4 regions of the Terrabacter sp. P2_E3 genome follow, and region 1 is predicted to be linked to each of the others. Evidence: riboswitches for the same ligand, from Rfam matches in the RefSeq annotation. Region 1 holds a riboswitch; each other region holds the start of a gene.
The links. Region 1 has a riboswitch for cyclic di-AMP ahead of AC1DW8_RS01865 (LysM peptidoglycan-binding domain-containing protein). Riboswitches for the same ligand answer to the same signal wherever they lie in the genome.
Positions count from the first base shown of each region.

Region 2: another riboswitch for cyclic di-AMP. It lies ahead of AC1DW8_RS05415 (C40 family peptidase); the one in region 1 lies ahead of AC1DW8_RS01865 (LysM peptidoglycan-binding domain-containing protein).
Region 3: another riboswitch for cyclic di-AMP. It lies ahead of AC1DW8_RS11425 (C40 family peptidase); the one in region 1 lies ahead of AC1DW8_RS01865 (LysM peptidoglycan-binding domain-containing protein).
Region 4: another riboswitch for cyclic di-AMP. It lies ahead of AC1DW8_RS08350 (CHAP domain-containing protein); the one in region 1 lies ahead of AC1DW8_RS01865 (LysM peptidoglycan-binding domain-containing protein).

Region 1 covers NZ_JBFUEN010000002.1:21,932-25,868, forward strand. Annotated here, with positions in the region: gene AC1DW8_RS01860 (serine/threonine-protein kinase) at 1-767, shown strand, start outside; cyclic di-AMP (ydaO/yuaA leader) riboswitch at 1,088-1,275, shown strand; gene AC1DW8_RS01865 (LysM peptidoglycan-binding domain-containing protein) at 1,279-1,929, shown strand; tRNA gene AC1DW8_RS01870 (tRNA-Thr) at 2,091-2,166, shown strand; gene AC1DW8_RS01875 (DUF6325 family protein) at 2,328-2,774, shown strand; gene AC1DW8_RS01880 (hypothetical protein) at 2,962-3,669, opposite strand; gene AC1DW8_RS01885 (arylsulfatase) at 3,742-3,937, opposite strand, start outside.
Region 2 covers NZ_JBFUEN010000003.1:460,270-464,206, forward strand. Annotated here, with positions in the region: gene AC1DW8_RS05400 (hypothetical protein) at 99-314, shown strand; tRNA gene AC1DW8_RS05405 (tRNA-Gly) at 416-489, opposite strand; gene AC1DW8_RS05410 (FBP domain-containing protein) at 604-1,098, opposite strand; cyclic di-AMP (ydaO/yuaA leader) riboswitch at 1,520-1,662, shown strand; gene AC1DW8_RS05415 (C40 family peptidase) at 1,697-2,215, shown strand; gene AC1DW8_RS05420 (DUF6345 domain-containing protein) at 2,343-3,937, shown strand, end outside.
Region 3 covers NZ_JBFUEN010000008.1:19,017-22,953, forward strand. Annotated here, with positions in the region: gene AC1DW8_RS11415 (carboxymuconolactone decarboxylase family protein) at 1-579, shown strand, start outside; gene AC1DW8_RS11420 (DsbA family oxidoreductase) at 641-1,324, opposite strand; gene AC1DW8_RS11425 (C40 family peptidase) at 1,421-2,197, opposite strand; cyclic di-AMP (ydaO/yuaA leader) riboswitch at 2,200-2,375, opposite strand; gene AC1DW8_RS11430 (iron-dependent transcriptional repressor DtxR) at 2,583-3,278, opposite strand; gene AC1DW8_RS11435 (MFS transporter) at 3,308-3,937, opposite strand, start outside.
Region 4 covers NZ_JBFUEN010000005.1:119,585-123,521, forward strand. Annotated here, with positions in the region: gene AC1DW8_RS08345 (alkene reductase) at 1-892, opposite strand, end outside; gene AC1DW8_RS08350 (CHAP domain-containing protein) at 1,172-2,059, opposite strand; cyclic di-AMP (ydaO/yuaA leader) riboswitch at 2,064-2,251, opposite strand; gene AC1DW8_RS08355 (sortase domain-containing protein) at 2,591-3,382, opposite strand; gene AC1DW8_RS08360 (hypothetical protein) at 3,494-3,937, opposite strand, start outside.

The DNA.
Region 1 (3,937 bases):
CATACGACCACGGCTGGGACGACGAGCCCACGTCGCCGGACGACTGGGGTGGCGCCCAGGCCTACGATGCCCGACACGGGCGCGGCGGCCAGGACGTCGAACCGGCTCCGCAGGACGGCTACTGGCCCGACGACGAGTGGGACGAGGACGACGAGCCCGCCCAGCGCGAGGGCGACCCGCGCATCGGACTGCCGATGCGCACCGGCCTGCTCGCCGCCGTCGCGATCGCCTGGGTCGGTGCCCTCATGGCGTGGCCGGGCATCGCCCTCGTCGTGCTCGTCGTCCTGTCGGCGCTCGCCCGGGCCACCGATCGCTCGGTGACGGCGCTCGTGCTGCGCCGCTACGACTTCGGCCGCCGGCGCAGCGACGTGCCCTTCGCCGTCGTGTCGAGCCCGTGGCACCTCGTCGTCGGCATCATCGCAACCGGGGTCGGGCTGCTCCTGCCCGTGGCGGTGGCGCTCGCCGGCGTCTTCGCGGCCGCCCTGCTCCTCGCCGGCACGCAGGGGACCGACCTCGGCCCGGGCACACCGATCACGCTCGCGATCGGCGGTGTCCTCGGCCTGCTCATGCTGTGGTGGGGCCCCGGCGGCGCCTCACTGCGACGCGGTTCGCGCTCGATGGCGCGGCGCCTCGTGCCGGCCGGCCTGGCCGCGCAGATCGTGTCCGGGCTGCTCGCCGTCTTCGGCGTCGCGGCTGCGCTCGTGGCCCTGCAGCACGGGTCGAGCCTCACGTGGGACCCGTTCACGACGAACCCTTTCGGGAAGTGACGGCTCGGCGCACGAGACGGTGAGCGTGCGGGGCGGGGCCTGTGGGGCGTCCGGGCGGCCTCTGTGCGGGGCCTGTGTGCATAGCGCATCGACCTGCATCTGGGGCTGAAAAAAAGATCACGGAAGTGTCTCGACGTGCCTTGTGCGCTGCGGAAACCTCCCGTACCGTCAGTGCTCGGCGGCCTCGACTTTCGGGTCGAACGGGAGCAGCACCACTCGGCTCCCGGGTCGCTTCGTCGCGTCCGGCTCCACACGAACGCTCCCACAACTTCACATGGACACCCATTTATCCGTTCCCTGAGCGCGCCGAGCCTCGCCAGCCAGGGATGTAGCCCACACCCGTGGGCCGGGCGAGGACGGGGGACCCAGTGTGGCCAGTGAGTGCATGTGTGTCGAAGCGCATGTCAAGAGGACGAGATCTGGTCTCGGGGTGAAGTCGCATCCGCGACGGGGCACCTGACGCCCCAACCCGACAGCTAACCCCGCAGGCGCGCGTCAGGAAGGATCACCCATGCAGTACATGTCCAAGCATGCTGCGGCCAAGAAGATCTCGGCCAAGCAGCGCATCGCGGGAGTCGGAATCGCTGGAGCCGCCACCATCGTCGGTGGCATCGCCACGGGCGGGTCGGCCAAGGCCGCCTCGGTCTGGGATCGCGTCGCCCAGTGCGAGTCGAGCGGCAACTGGCACATCAACACCGGCAACGGCTACTACGGCGGCCTCCAGTTCGTGCAGAGCACGTGGCGCGGCTACGGCGGCACGGCCTTCGCGTCGCGCGCCGACCTCGCCACGCGGGCCGAGCAGATCGCCATCGCGCAGCGCGTGCTCGCCTCCCAGGGCCCCGGCGCCTGGCCGGTGTGCTCGCAGCGGGCCGGCCTGACGCGGGCCAACGGTGGCGCAACGACGACCCCGGTCTCGCGGTCGACCGTCCGGAAGCCCGTGACGACGAAGAAGGTCGTCAAGAAGAAGACGTACGCGACGAAGCCCACGGTCAAGAACACCGCCAAGGGCGCCAAGGTCACCGTGCACAGCGGCGACACCCTCGGCAAGATCGCCGCGCGCTACCACGTGGCCGGCGGCTGGAAGGCCCTCTGGAAGGCCAACGGCGCCCGGGTCACCAACCCGAACCTCATCTTCGTGGGTCAGACTCTGCGACTCCCGTGAGTTCCTGATACAACTGAGCCGGACGGCCTCGCGCGACCAACCCCTGGGTTTGCGCGGGGCCGTCCTTCTCATGTCCGGCGTCGGCTCGCGCCCGGTGTTTGGGCGTATGCCGTCCCGCTCGGTTACGCTTTCGCCCGTCCGCGGCGCTCGCGCCGAGACGTGCTGGCGTGGCGCAATTGGTAGCGCACCTGTCTTGTAAACAGGCGGTTAGGGGTTCGAGTCCCCTCGCCAGCTCCACCGTGACGTGCGAGTCCGGCTGACGGGCCCGCATCTGCGTGCCCACGGCGAGAGGCTCATCCCCGGCGGATGACGCGGGACGGACGAGCGGCTCCTAGCGTTGGGATCGGTCCCCCATCGGACGCACCGATCCATCGGACGCACCTCAAGGAGAAGATGACATGACTCTCAACGTCGACGAGCTCGGTCCGGTGGACTGGATCGTCGTGGAGTTCGAGGGCAGCACCCTCAACGGCAAGATCGCCCCGATCCTCAAGGACTACGTGGATCGCGAGCTCATCCGGGTCCTGGACCTGCTGTTCTTCAAGAAGGCGGAGGACGGCAGCTTCGAGGCCTTCGAGGCGACCGACCTGGAGGACTCGGAGATCGGCGAGCTCCGTGCGTACGAGACCGAGCTGGCCATGCTGCTCAGCGAGCAGGACGTCGCCGACCTGGCCGACACCATCGAGCCCGGCAGCTCGGCGGCCGTCCTGGTCTGGGAGAACCTGTGGGCGGCTCCCTTCGGCGCGGCGGTGCGTCACGCCGGCGGCCAGCTCGTGGCCAGCGGGCGCATCCCGATCCAGGCCGTCATCGCCGCCATCGAGTCCGACGAAGAGGAAGGAGCCTGACATGCCACTCGCAGCCAGGCGCAGGAGAAGGACAGTGGCCGCCGTCGGCGGCGCCGTCGTCGTCGCGCACGGGATTCACCGGCGCGGTGAACGCCGTGAGGACCGGCGCGACGATCGCCGCGATCGCCGCTGACGCGTGACTCGGGCCGTGGGGCCCGCTCAGGGCTCCACGGCTCCTTGCGCTGCCCTACGCCGTCGCCGGCTCCGGTCGGAACGACGTGACCAGCAGGTGCAGGCTGAGGAGCAAGACCCACAACGGGAAGAGCAGGACGGCCCAGACCGTCCGCGGTGGTGCGAGGAGCAGGACCAGCGCGACGACGAACCCCACGGCGACGAGCCAGCGTGGCACGATCCCGGTGCGACGGCCGAGGTTCGTGACGACCATCGTGAAGACCGCTGCCATGCGGATGCCGAACGTCGTCAGGAGGGCCGTGCTGACCGCCCCCACCTGCCGGACGTACTCCGGCGAGACGCTGTCGGGCCCGTCGTAGAGGGCGAGCAGCGCTCCGACGTCTGCAGATGCGGCGAAGAGCATGGCGACGAAGAGCAGGCCCGACCCGAGGAAGGCTGTCGCGAAGAGCTTGTCCTCGCGGTGCCCGAGACGGGAACGGATCACCCCGATGAACCACAGGAAGGCGATGCCCGCGTACGGGGTGAGCTGCGTCGCCAGCGTGACCCTGCCGCGGCGCTCCGCATCGGTGATCCACGTCGAGCGGCCGCCGGTGCCCGGGAGCGCCAGGTACATGAGGATGACGACCGCCCCCAGGAGCACGGCGAAGGCGATCCCGGCGATGGCCGCCGCCCGCGGTGTGCGGATCTCGTCGAGCACCCGCCCCCGTGGTGCGAGGTCGGCCGGTGACTCGGCCCGACCACGCTCGTCCTCATGCATGCTCATGCTCCAGCCGTGGGCCCGTGCGGCCTTCGTGGGGACCGATCGTGTGACGACCCTGCGGGGGTCGGTGGCGGTTCACTCACGCATCAACATGCCCTGCGCTTCACGTTCCAGGTCGACGTAGGGCTCGCCGCTCACGTCGACGGCGACGCGCCTGATGGTGCCTCCCGTGAACCGGTACGGGCGCTCGCCGGGGTAGTCCTGCGTGACCGGGTCGCCCATGTCGCGGCCCACCGCCAGTCCCTCCCCGGCGATCATGTAGCTGCCGGGC
Region 2 (3,937 bases), on a different contig from region 1:
TATGCCGCCCGGCCGGGCTGTGCGCCACGCACCCGTAGCCGGGACGGCCCGGTCGCAAACGGGGTGCGTCACGCGTCGGGAGCCGCTGGGATGGGGACATGGACGCCCGCCACCGCCTCGCCCTGGACCCCTTCGACTGGCAGCGCACCGCCTCGGGCCAGATCCGCGTGAGCCGTGGTGGCCGGCTCGTCGCCGTCGTCGCCGGCGCAGCCGCACGCCGGCTCGACCGGGTGCTCGACGGCGACGACGAGGACGCGGTCCAGCACGCTCTGGCCCGGGCGACCGGCAACTACCGGCGCGGCAACGAGCGCTGACGGTGGGGAGCGCCGGCCACCCGGCCCGCGAGCCCCGACCGGACGGCATACGTGCTCGGACGGCAGAAGGGCCCGGTCACGGAGACCGGGCCCTTCCCATCTGGAGCAGGCGGCACGAATTGCACGTACGTCTTCCTTCTGGAAGAAGGCTGTTCTGCTACTGAACTACGCCTGCGAGGCGTCGCCAACCGTAGCAACAGTCGGGCCGCGACGTCCAAACGGCGCGCTCGGGCGCGCCGCCGGACCGCCCGCTCGGGTCCGGGCCGACGCGCTGGAGGTCAGCCGACGGTCACGAGCCGTCGCGCAGGCGGCGGGCGAAGGCCGACGACCGCGCCCGCAGCTCCTCGACACGTCGCTCGACGAGGGCGAGCGGGTCCAGGCCGCCCTCCATGCCGTTCGGCGGCCGCCGGACGTGCGTCGAGCAGCTGAAGTCGGCGTGCACGAGGGTGCCGAGGCTGTTGCCCTCGCGGCCGGATGCCCCGGCCCGCCGGGCCACGAAGAGGCCCACCTCGCTCGTCGCAAAGGCGTCCTCGCACCAGGCGCACATCGCGCTCGCCTTGCGCGTGCGCTCTGCGGTCCGGAGGAGGAAGCCGACGGGTTCGTCGTCGACCGGGACGACGGCGTAGGCCCGTTGCGGGTTGCTGCGGTCGACCCAGCCGAGGTAGTCGAGCGTCTCCCAGCGCCGTCCGAGGTCGAGGTCGGCGGGAAGGGTGGCCTGCTTGGCCTCACGCCGGGAGGCGTTGACGAAGGAGGCGCGAATCTCGTTGTCCGTCAATGGTTTCACGGTCTGTTCCTGTCAGTCGGGCAGGACCGGGTGACCCGGTCAGCCGGGGTGGGGGAGGTGGGGCGGGACCCTGACCGCTGAGCAGGCCATGACGGCCACCCACCTCTCCGCGGGCCTCCCCGCTGACGACTGACGTGCCCCGACGGAGCAGCGTCCATGGTGTGTCACGACGTCCGCGGTGGTCCACCGGTTTACCGGAGCGCAGCAGCGCCGGACTGCGTATGCCGTGGGCTACCGAGGACGTCCATCACGCCGCGGCGGCCGACGGAATGTCCGCTCCCACCGCATTTGACTTGTCAACTATTGCCACAATCTGTTCGTGTAGGACCCTTTTCGTGACCTGTCTGTCACCGTCGATGGATGCTCATCGCCCGGGGTCTCCCCCGAGCGGCCCACCGCACGCCGAGTCCTGTCCACCGGTGGGGCAGCAACGCAATAACGGACAGGAGTGGGGGACCCACTTTCGGGCCGGCCAGCCGGTCCTTGGGGTGAAGCCGCATCTGCGGCCGGGCATCTTCCGCCCGAACCCGACAGCTCACCTCACAGGCGTGGGAAGGAATCCACCATGCCCGCTTCTACCCTTGCACGCCGAATTCCCTTGCAGTCCCTGGCTATCACGCCACTTCTCGCAGCCGCCCTCCTCGTCGGGACGGGTAGCGCGCCGACATCGTCGGTGACGCCCCAGGCGGCCTCTCGAGCGGGAACCGCTCCGGTCACCATCAAGGCCAAACCGGTCGCCTACGTCTCGGCCGCCACGCGTGCTGCGCGCGGCAGGACCGCCGTCAGGATCGCCGCCGCACAGCAGGGCGATCCCTACCGCTACGGGGCCGCGGGCCCGTCGGCGTTCGACTGCTCCGGCCTTGTCTACTACACCTACCGCACCCGTCTCGGCGTCGGCGTCCCGCGCACCGCCAACGCACAGAGACTCGCCAGCGTCCGCATCAGCAAGGCGAACGTCCAGCAGGGCGACCTCATCTTCTTCATGTCCGGGGGCCGCGCCTACCACGTCGGCATCTACGCCGGCTACGGCAAGGTCTGGCACGCACCCAGACCCGGCCAGCGCGTCCAACTCTCGAGGATCTGGACGACGAGCTGGGTCGCAGGCCGCATGCCCTGACGCCCGTCACACCGTCCCGTGACCGGTGTCGGGCGCGTCCGCCACCGGCCACGGGACGGCGTATCAGTGACTGTCCGGTGGGCCTCTGTCCCCTGCGTCGTCCGACGCCCGGACCAGGGAGATCTCCATGACCACGTCACTGCCCGTCTTCGAGCTGGGCCGACCGCGGCTCGACCTCGAACGCGTCGCCGCCCTCGCCGCCGACCTGCTGGAGCTGCGGGGAGAGGTGACCGAGGACGGGGACCGTCTCTCCGTCTCCGACGAGAACCTCGTGCTCGAGGTCTTCACCGCCTCCGGCGAGCTCTTCGCGGCGGACCGGTCGCAGCTGCACAACCCATCCCTGCGACCCGTGCTGCCCACGCCTGACGAGGCCTACGCGCTGGCGAGGGGTCTCATGGAGCGCCACGACCTCGCCCCTCGGACCGGTGACCTCGTCGAGCTCGTCGAGCTAGGCCCCGGCGGTACCCACGTCGCGGCACGGGCACGTCGCCGCGCACGTGCGGACCGGCGCACCCGGCAGCTGGACGTGCAGGCACGCTTCACCCTCGGCATCCGCAACCCCGGGGTGGACTCGGAGCCGAAGGTCCTCCCGGTCATCGGCGGTGGCGGGAAGCTCTCCTTCACCTTCGGTGACGGGGGGCGGCTCATCGGCGCCAACGGCGGCTTCCGCCCGGTCGGCGATCCGACGTTCGTCGACGCGCTCGACGTCGACGAGGCGTTCGAGAGGCTCGGCTCGGGCGACACGCTCGACCGCGAGGGCGCCTACCTCGCGTACTACCTCGCGCCGGGTGACGTCGGTCAGGCGGTGCTCACGCCGGTGTGGGTCTTCACGAGCGCGTTCGACGTCGACCACGCCGGTGGCAGGGGCCGATCGACCGTGCACGGCCGCCACACCTTCGTGGCGGCCACCGACCGCGGACCCGTCTTTGCGCAGGTGGAGGAGCAGTCGGAGCGGGGGGACAGGCCCCCGGCAGCCCGGAGACCCTTCGACCGCAACGGGGCCCGAGCCGACCGTGCAGTCAACCCGAGCGAGGCGGGCACCAGCTGGGTCAGGCAGATCGACCAGAGCACGCCCCTGGGTGGCAGCCCTGCCAACGCCCAGGGCTTCGTCGACGGCCTGTCGGCCGACGGGTGGCAGACGAACTTCAACTGGGGCGACCTCAACGCCTGGGAGTCGGACTGGCACTCCGACGACGACACGTGGGTCGACGCCGCCGACTTCGTCTTCTACACCGGCCACGCCAACCAGAACGGCTGGGTGCTGTGCGTGCCCGGCAAGAAGCAGTCGGTGCTCCTGACCCCGAGCTCCGTCGGTGCGGCGCCGGCATCACCCGGCGACCTCTACGGCCAGAACGACCTCGAGTGGTTCGCCGTGGCCGCCTGCGGGCCGCTCCAGGACGACGTCATCTCGGCCGGTGGCGGCGACGTGCTGAGCCGCTGGGACGGCGCCTTCGACGGCCTGCACACGATGCTCGGCTACGGCGCGATCACCTTCGACAACACCGATGAGGGACGCAAGCTGGCCCGCTACACCCGCGACGGAATGAGCGTCATCGATGCCTGGTTCCGGACCGCCAAGGAGGTCCAGCCAGCCACGAACGGAGAGGCCGCGCCCGACGGCCCGGACGTGTGGGTGGGTGCCATGTGGGTCACCAAGGCGGGCGTCGACCCCTCTGGCGACCACATCTGGGGCCACGGCTCGGTCGCCGCCGACCCGACGGC
Region 3 (3,937 bases), on a different contig from region 1:
AGCGAGCCGGCTCTGACACCGGAGCTCGAGGCCTACTTCGCGAGCGACGTCACCGACCATGGCTACGTCATGAACCTCAGCCGCGTCTGGGCCCAGTCGCCCGCGGCCCACGACACGCTCTTCGCGCTCCTGGCCGACATGGTCTCCGTCGCCGGCCTGAGCTTCCGGCAGCGCGGCATCCTCATCGCCGCGACCGCCTCGACCATCGGCGACTCCTACTGTGCGCTCGCGTGGGGTGGCCGCCTCGCCACCGCAGCCGGCGAGGAGGTCGCAGGCGCCGTGCTCCGCGGAGACGACGAGCCCCTCGACGCCGCCGACGCCGCCCTGGCGACGTGGGCCCGGACCGTGGCGAGCACCCCGAACGCCACCACTCCCGCCGATCTCGAGCCGTTGCGCGCCGTCGGCTTCGACGACCGGCAGATCTTCGCGATCACGGTCTTCGTCGCGCTGCGCCGAGCCTTCTCGACCGTCAACGACGCCCTCGGCCCGCTCCCCGACCACCAGCTTCGCGCCGACGCCCCACCCGCCGTGGACGACGCGGTCTCCTTCGGCCGCCCGGCCGCGGACCAGCCCTCCTGACCGAGGGCGTATGCCGTCCGCCCGGCTCCCCGGGTCGGGCACCCGGCCCGCGCGTTCGCGCTCAGACGGTCTGCGTGGCCACCCCGCGCAGCAGCGCGAGGTAGTCCTCGACCGGGTGGGCTCCGGTCACGGCGGCATACCCGTTGGCGACGACGAACGGCGTCGACGTCACACCCATGGACCGCGCCTGCTGCTCGTCCTCACGCACCTGTTCGGCGTACTCGTCGGAGGCGAGCACGGCCGACACCCGCCGCTCGTCGAGACCGCACTCGCCGGCGAGGCGCTGCAGGACCTCACGGTCGTCGATGGCGAGGCCCTCGCCGAAGTGCGCGGAGTGGAAGCGCTCGACCGCCGCGGAGCGCAGCGCGGGCCCGCCCATCTCGCCGGCGAGGGCGCAGAGCCGGTGCGCGTCGAAGGTGTTGGCGCGCACCGCGCGGTCCCAGTCGAAGACGAGGTCGTCGGCCTCGGCCACCTCGCTGGCCTTGGCGTTCATGAGCCGGCCGGCGCCCGCGTCGCCGCCGTGGCGCACCGAGAGGTGGTCGCTGACGGGCACGGAGCCACCGACCGGGACGTCCGGGTCGAGCTCGAAGGAGCGCAGGCGCACCGTGACGTCGTGCGGCCGCTCGAAGGCGGCAACGGCAGCCTCGACACGGCGCTTGGCGACCCACGAGTAGGGGCAGACCAGGTCGCTCCAGAGGTCGAGCTCGATGATGGTCGTGGACTCGGCAGCAGGCTGATCGGTCATCGACTCAGTCAACCACGGTGGCTGACGGGGCCGGAAAAGCGCTGCGCCCCCACCGGATCCGGTGGGGGCGCAGGGTGTGGCGTGAGAGGTGACCGCTCAGATGCGGCCGTACATCGACGGCGTCGTCCAGATGGAGTGGTTGCCGATGACGGTGCCGGGACGCTGGGCGTCGATCATGCGGCCCGGGCTGACGTAGATGCCCACGTGGTAGATCGGCGAGCCGAAGAAGACGAGGTCGCCGGGGCGCGGGTTGCTGACCGGGGTCGAGGCCGCGGCCTGCGCCGACGCGGTGCGCGGGATCGAGATGCCGGCCTGGCGGTAGACGTAGGACGTGAAGCCGGAGCAGTCGAAGCCGGAGGGCGTCGTGCCGCCGTAGACGTAGGGAACACCGAAGTACGACTGGGCGATGCCGATGATGCCCGTGGCGCTGGGGTTGGGCGCGACGTTGAGGGCGGCCCGGGTGGTCGAGCCGGAGCGCGACGCGCGCTGCTGGGTGGCCTCACGCTCGGCGGCGGCCTTCTCGGCGGCCTTCTTCGCGGCGCGCTCGGACTTGACCTGGACGTCCTCGATGACGACCGGCTTGACCGAGGCCTGCTTGAGGGCGGGCTTGGCGTAACCGATCGCCGACAGGGCGTTGCCGGCCTTGAGCGTGCCGACGGCGGGGCCGACGGCCGCGGGACCGGCGACCGTGCTGGCGGAGCCGTCAGCGGCGTTCGCGGTGCCGGCGAACGAAGCGACGAGACCACCCGAGGCCGCGACGATGGCGGCACCCTTCACGGCGGGCTGGGCCGACTCCTTGGCGATCGTCTTGAGCTCCGAGATCGCGTTGAAGCGACCGGGGGCGCGGTGGCGCCCGGGAACGTTCTGAGCCACGTTTGACCTCTCGACGCCTACGAGGTGAGCTGTCGGGTTCGGGCTGGAGGTACTGCCCGGCCTTCGCTCGGACCGGTCTCGGTCCACGGAGGGCTTCACCCCGAGGGCGTCTCTCGACGCCCGGAGAAAGTGGTTCCCCCGCTCCTGCCATGCGGTTCGTACTGAGCCTCAGGTCGATGGCAGGACTAGGCGGTCCGACCCGGGGCACTCACTCGACGGGGAGAGCAAGTTCGCCCACCGTACCCAAGTAGGAGTGCCTTGTCACCTTCGAGTTCCCGGAAGTCAAAGAAATTTCAGCGACCTCCGGACGGGGCCGGACGAGGTGTGGCAAGGCCTGCCAAAACGACCCGGCAAACCGGGGCATACCCTGCCGGATACGGCGTGTTCAGGCGGCCTGGCAGAAGACGTGGACGGCCACGTCGTCGGGCAGGGAGACGCCCGTGGACGGCTCGCTGCCCTCGCGGACGGCGACGACCCGGCCGCCGTCACGGACGACCTCGACGCGGGCGCCGGGCACGACGCCGGCACTCGTCAGCAGCGCGAGCGCCTCCGGGTCGACCTGGACGGGCTCACCGATGCGACGGATCGTCACGACCGTCGGCGCGGCCCCCACGGCGGCGGTCAGGGTGCTGAGGCCGGTGAGGAAGTCCTCGTCCTGGCGCACCCCGAGCTCCTCGAGACCGGGGATGGGGTTGCCGTAGGGCGACTCGAGCCCCTCGCCGATGAGGCCGAGGATCTTGCGCTCGACCTTCTCGGACATGACGTGCTCCCACCGGCAGGCCTCGTCGTGGGCGTACTCCCACTCGAGGCCGATGACGTCGACGAGCAGCCGCTCGGCGAGGCGGTGCTTGCGCATGACGCGGGTCGCGAGGAGCCGGCCGTGGTCGGACAGCTCGAGGTGACGGTCGCCCGAGACCGCGACGAGCCCGTCGCGCTCCATGCGGGCGACGGTCTGCGACACGGTGGGGCCCGAGTGGCCGAGACGCTCGGCGATGCGCGCGCGGAGGGGCACGATGCCCTCCTCCTCGAGCTCGAAGATGGTGCGCAGGTACATCTCGGTGGTGTCGATCAGGTCCGTCACGGTCATACCTTCTCAGAATCGGAGAGCGGTCAGGGACCGCCCGTCAGTGGCCCCGGCGTCGGCCCGGTCCTCGCGCGTCGGGTCGGGTCGTGCCGTGGCACCCAGATGCGCAGCCAGCCCGCCCCGACCACGGCACCCACGCCGAGCACGACGGCGGAGGCGCCGAGCGACATGATGGCGCTCAGCCCTGACAACGCCAGCGGACCCGCCGCCCTTCCCACGTCCGCGCAGAGCCGCCAACCGCCGAGGAACTGCGCGCGTCCGTCTGCGGGCGAGGCGTCGGCGCCCAGGGTCATGATGAGCCCCGCCCCGAGGCCGTTGCCGAGACCGAGCACGGTCGCCGCGGCCGTCACGGCGACGAGGCTCGTGGCGAGCGGGAGCAGCATCATGCCGAGGCCGAGCACGAGCATGCTGGGCACGGCGGCCGCGACCCGGCCGTGGCGGTCCATGAGCCAGCCCGAGGGGTAGAAGAGCGCCATGTCGAGCGCCCCGGCGACCCCGAAGACGAGCGACGTCTGTGCCGGGGAGAAGCCGACCGACTCGGCCCACAGCGGCACGAGGGCCTCGCGGATGGCGCGCGCCCCGGCCACGCACATGGCCCCGGTGCCGAGCGTCAGGAGGACGTGCCGGTGCTGCAGGAGCACGGATGCCACGCTGCG
Region 4 (3,937 bases), on a different contig from region 1:
CGGCCAGCTCGGTGACCTTGCCGAAGCCGGTGTTGAGGATGACCGGGCCGTCGAAACGCTTGCGCAGATCGCGGACGAGGTCGGACTCCGGGTCGCCGAGGATGCTGAGGTAGGCGAGCCCGAGCGGGGCGATGCCCTCCACGAGCGACTCGTAGGTCGCGGCCGTCTCGGCCTCGTCCTCCTCGAGGACGCCCTGGATGTTGTGCGCGGGCGAGATGCGGATGCCGACGCGGTCGGCGCCGATCGCCTCGGCCACGGCCTTCGTGATCTCGACGGTCAGGCGGGCGCGGTTCTCGGGCGACCCGCCGTAGGAGTCGGTGCGCTCGTTGCTCGACGGCGCGAGGAACTGGTGCGGCAGGTAGCCGTTCGCGGCGTGCACCTCGACGCCGTCGAGCCCGGCCGCGACGGCCTGACGCGCTGCGTGGACGAACTCCGCCACGAGCGCGGGGATCTCGTCGGTCTCCAGGGCCCGCGGGACGGCATACGCCTGCTGGCCCTTCGGGGTCACGATCTCGCCGGGCGCGGCGATGGCGCTCGGCGCCACGCTCTCGAGGCCGCCCTTGTTGTCGGGGTGGGCGATGCGGCCGGCGTGCATGAGCTGGACGACCACGCGGCCGTCGCCCTCGTGCACGGCATCGGCGACGAGGCGCCAGCCGGCGACCTGCTCGTCGGAGTGCATGCCGGGGGTGTCGAGGTAGCCCTGCCCGACGGCGCTCGGCTGGGTGCCCTCGGTGATGATGAGGCCGGCGCTCGCGCGCTGGCCGTAGTACTCGGCGTTGAGCTCGGTCGGTGCCTGGCCCTCGCCCGCGCGGTTGCGGGTCAGCGGGGCCATGACGAAGCGCTGGGGAAGGTCCCAGCGGCCGATGCGGATGCTCTCGAAGGCCGTGGACACAGGCCTGCTCCTCACGTCTAGGGGACTGTCGGTGGTGGTTGGCGGCCCCCACCGTCTATCGGTGGAGCCTTCAACTACCTAGGCGACAAGGAGGGCAGGCGGTCGATCATTCCCGTGTGTCCAGGGTTGCGCGTGTGGGGGATCCCACGCGGGCCGGAGGGTTCGGGTGGGTATGCCGAAGGGGAGGATGCGCAGGCATCCTCCCCTTCGTACGCGCTCAGCTCGTGGAGAACTCCGCGGTGGTCGTCGCGGAGGTCGTCGAGATGACGACCCGGTGGGTCACGGCGCGTAGATGTACTTCATGCCGGGACCGTCGGTCAGCGTGCGCGTGTTGTAGTTGTACGCACCGGCGAGGGCGTTCATCTCGATGATCGTCACCTCGTTGCCGTTGACCGCGGTCACCCAGGCGACGTGGCCGACGCTCGAGGAGCCGTGGACGCCGGGCTGCATGACGAGGATCGACCGCGTGCGCGGCGTGCCCGTCACGGTGTAGCCCGCGGATGCTGCGCCCGAGGCCCACGCCATGGCGTTGCCGGTCCAGCCGCCGGGGTAGTAGCCCTCGGACTGGTACCACTTGTTGAGGGCGCCCCAGGTGCACTGGCCCGCGGTGGCCCAGTTGGAGGAGGCGCGCACGCCGGACGAGGCGCTCGGTGTCGTGGAGTTGACGCTCGCCTTCGCCGACGACGTGCTCGTCGTCAGCGTGGCGCGGGTCAGGTCGCGGGAGGCGCGCTGGGAGGCGGTCTTGCGCTGGGCGGCGGCCTGGGCTGCGGCCTTGGCGGCAGCGCGCTCGGACTTGACCTGGACGTCCTCGATGACCTGCGGCTTGGCCGGCGCGACGCGGTGGGCGACGGCCTTCTGCGCGGCCGGGGCGAAGCCGATCTTCGACAGCGCGGTCGACGCGGCCGGGGTGGCAGCCGTGGCCGGACCGACAGCGGCGGGAGCCGCGGCGTCGACACCGGCAGCAGCCGCGACGTCGCCCGAGTTGGGCGACAGGGTGTCGGCGCTCGCCGGGTTGGCGAAGGTGGCGACCAGGCCACCGGTGGCGGCGACGACGGCGCCCGCCTTCATGGCCGGCTGAGCCGACTCACGGGCGAGGAGCTTGAGTTCGTTGAGGGGGTTGTGGCGGCCTGGCGCACGATGGCGACCGCGGATGTTCTCAGTGTTCACGCGTGTTACCTCTCCGCGCCTACGAAGTTAGCTGTCGGGTTCGGGCGGAAAGGTGCCCGGGCCACCCCCGCCCCGCGAAGCTCGCGTGGCGGGTGGGTCTTCACCCCAAGGACGTCCGAAGTCGTTGCGTAGGACGTCCGGAGAAACGTGTGGTTCCTCCGCTCCTGTCACAAGGTTCGATCTCTCTCGTCAGGCGGTGACAGGACTAGGCGGTCCACCTCACGAGAGCCCGGCCAGGTGGCCGAACTCCCGGAAGACTAGACGAGGCGACTGGCAAATGTCACGCCACGGTAACGACGACGCGCGCCGATCGCCCCTGAATGTCCGAAGTGCCCGTCTATACCAACGCTTTACCTTCAGCTGGGTGAGACGTGGATCACATCCGGAGGGGGTCCTCGACAAGCCCCCCACGGGTATGCCGCGGGGTCCCTCGGTGGGGACCCCGCGGCATACGCCGGGCTGGTGTGACTCGAGTGTGCCTCGAGCGAGGCTCGAGTGCGGGTCGGGCCGGGCGCGGTCCCGGAGCGGTCGTCAGGCGGCGCGCGAGAGGTGACCGAAAACCACGACGTTGTCGCGGTACTCGTTGCGGCTGTCGGTCGGCCCGCCACACGTCACGAGGCGGATCTCGGCCTGGGTGAAGTCGCCCTTGTAGACGAGCTCGGTCGGGAACTGGGACTTCTTGTAGGCCGCGACCTTGTCGACGGTGAAGGTCAGGTGCGACCCGTCCCGGCGCGACACCTTGACGACGTCCCCGGCCCTGACCTTGCCCAGCTCGTAGAAGATGCCCGGGACGCCCGAGGGGGTGTCGACGTGTGCGGCGAGGACCGACGGGCCGAGCTGGCCGGGCGTGGGGCCGGCGTCGTAGATCCCGACCTCTTGGGCCGTGCCCGGCACGGAGATCGTGCCATCGGCCTGGATGCCGAGCCGGACGAAGTGCGAGGAGCGCACCCCGATCGACGGGATCTCGATCGACGTCGGCTCGGACGCCTCGAGGAAGTCACCAATGCCGACGGTGCCCGGCGCGGCGCCGGCCGTCCTGCCCGCCGCCGGTGTCCCACCCTGACCGGGGGACGCCGACGGGCTGGACGAGGACGGGCCGGGCGTCGCGGGGGCGCTGGCCGTGGCGACCCCGCCCGCCGCGGGCTGCGGCGGGCCGGGGGTCCCCGGGCTCCCTCTGAGGCCGACCACGAGCGCGACGATCCCGATGACGACGAGCACGGCCATGACCGCCAGCGCCGCCGTCACGCCCGCGCTGATGCGGCGGGTGCTGCGGTCGCAGGTGGGCGACGTCGGCTCGGGCGTGGAGCCGGTCGGTGCGCTCATGGTCGGGTCACTCCCGGTCGGTCGTGTCGGTGTCGGTCGTGTCGGTGTCGGCCGCTCGAACTCGGCCGCTCAGTGTCGGCCGCTCGGTGTCGGCCGCTCGGTGTCGGTCGCTCAGGCGCGCGACCGAGCGCGACGGGCGGCGAAGGCGCCGGTCCCGGCCGCGGCGAGCAGGGAGCCAGCACCGACGAGCATGAGGGCCTCGTTCTGGCCACCGCTCTTGAGGCCGTCAGCGGCCTGGCCGCCGCCGGTGTGCATGCCGCCGGCCGGGGCGACGCGCAGCGCGCCACACAGGGCCGGGTCGGTGGCCTCGGTCGGGAGCGACGGCATGAGGTCGCTCTTCGTGGCACCGGAGTACTTGCCATCCTTGTTGTAGTCGACACCGTGGATGACGACGACGGACTGGCCGGCCGAGATCACCTTCGCGACGCCGCTCGAGACCTTGATGCTGCCGCGCTGGTAGGCGATCTTGCCGCCGGGCGCCGTGCTGAAGCGGTCGATCGCGAGGCCCGACTTCGGGCTCGTGTCACCGGTCTTGGTCAGCGACACGACGATGTC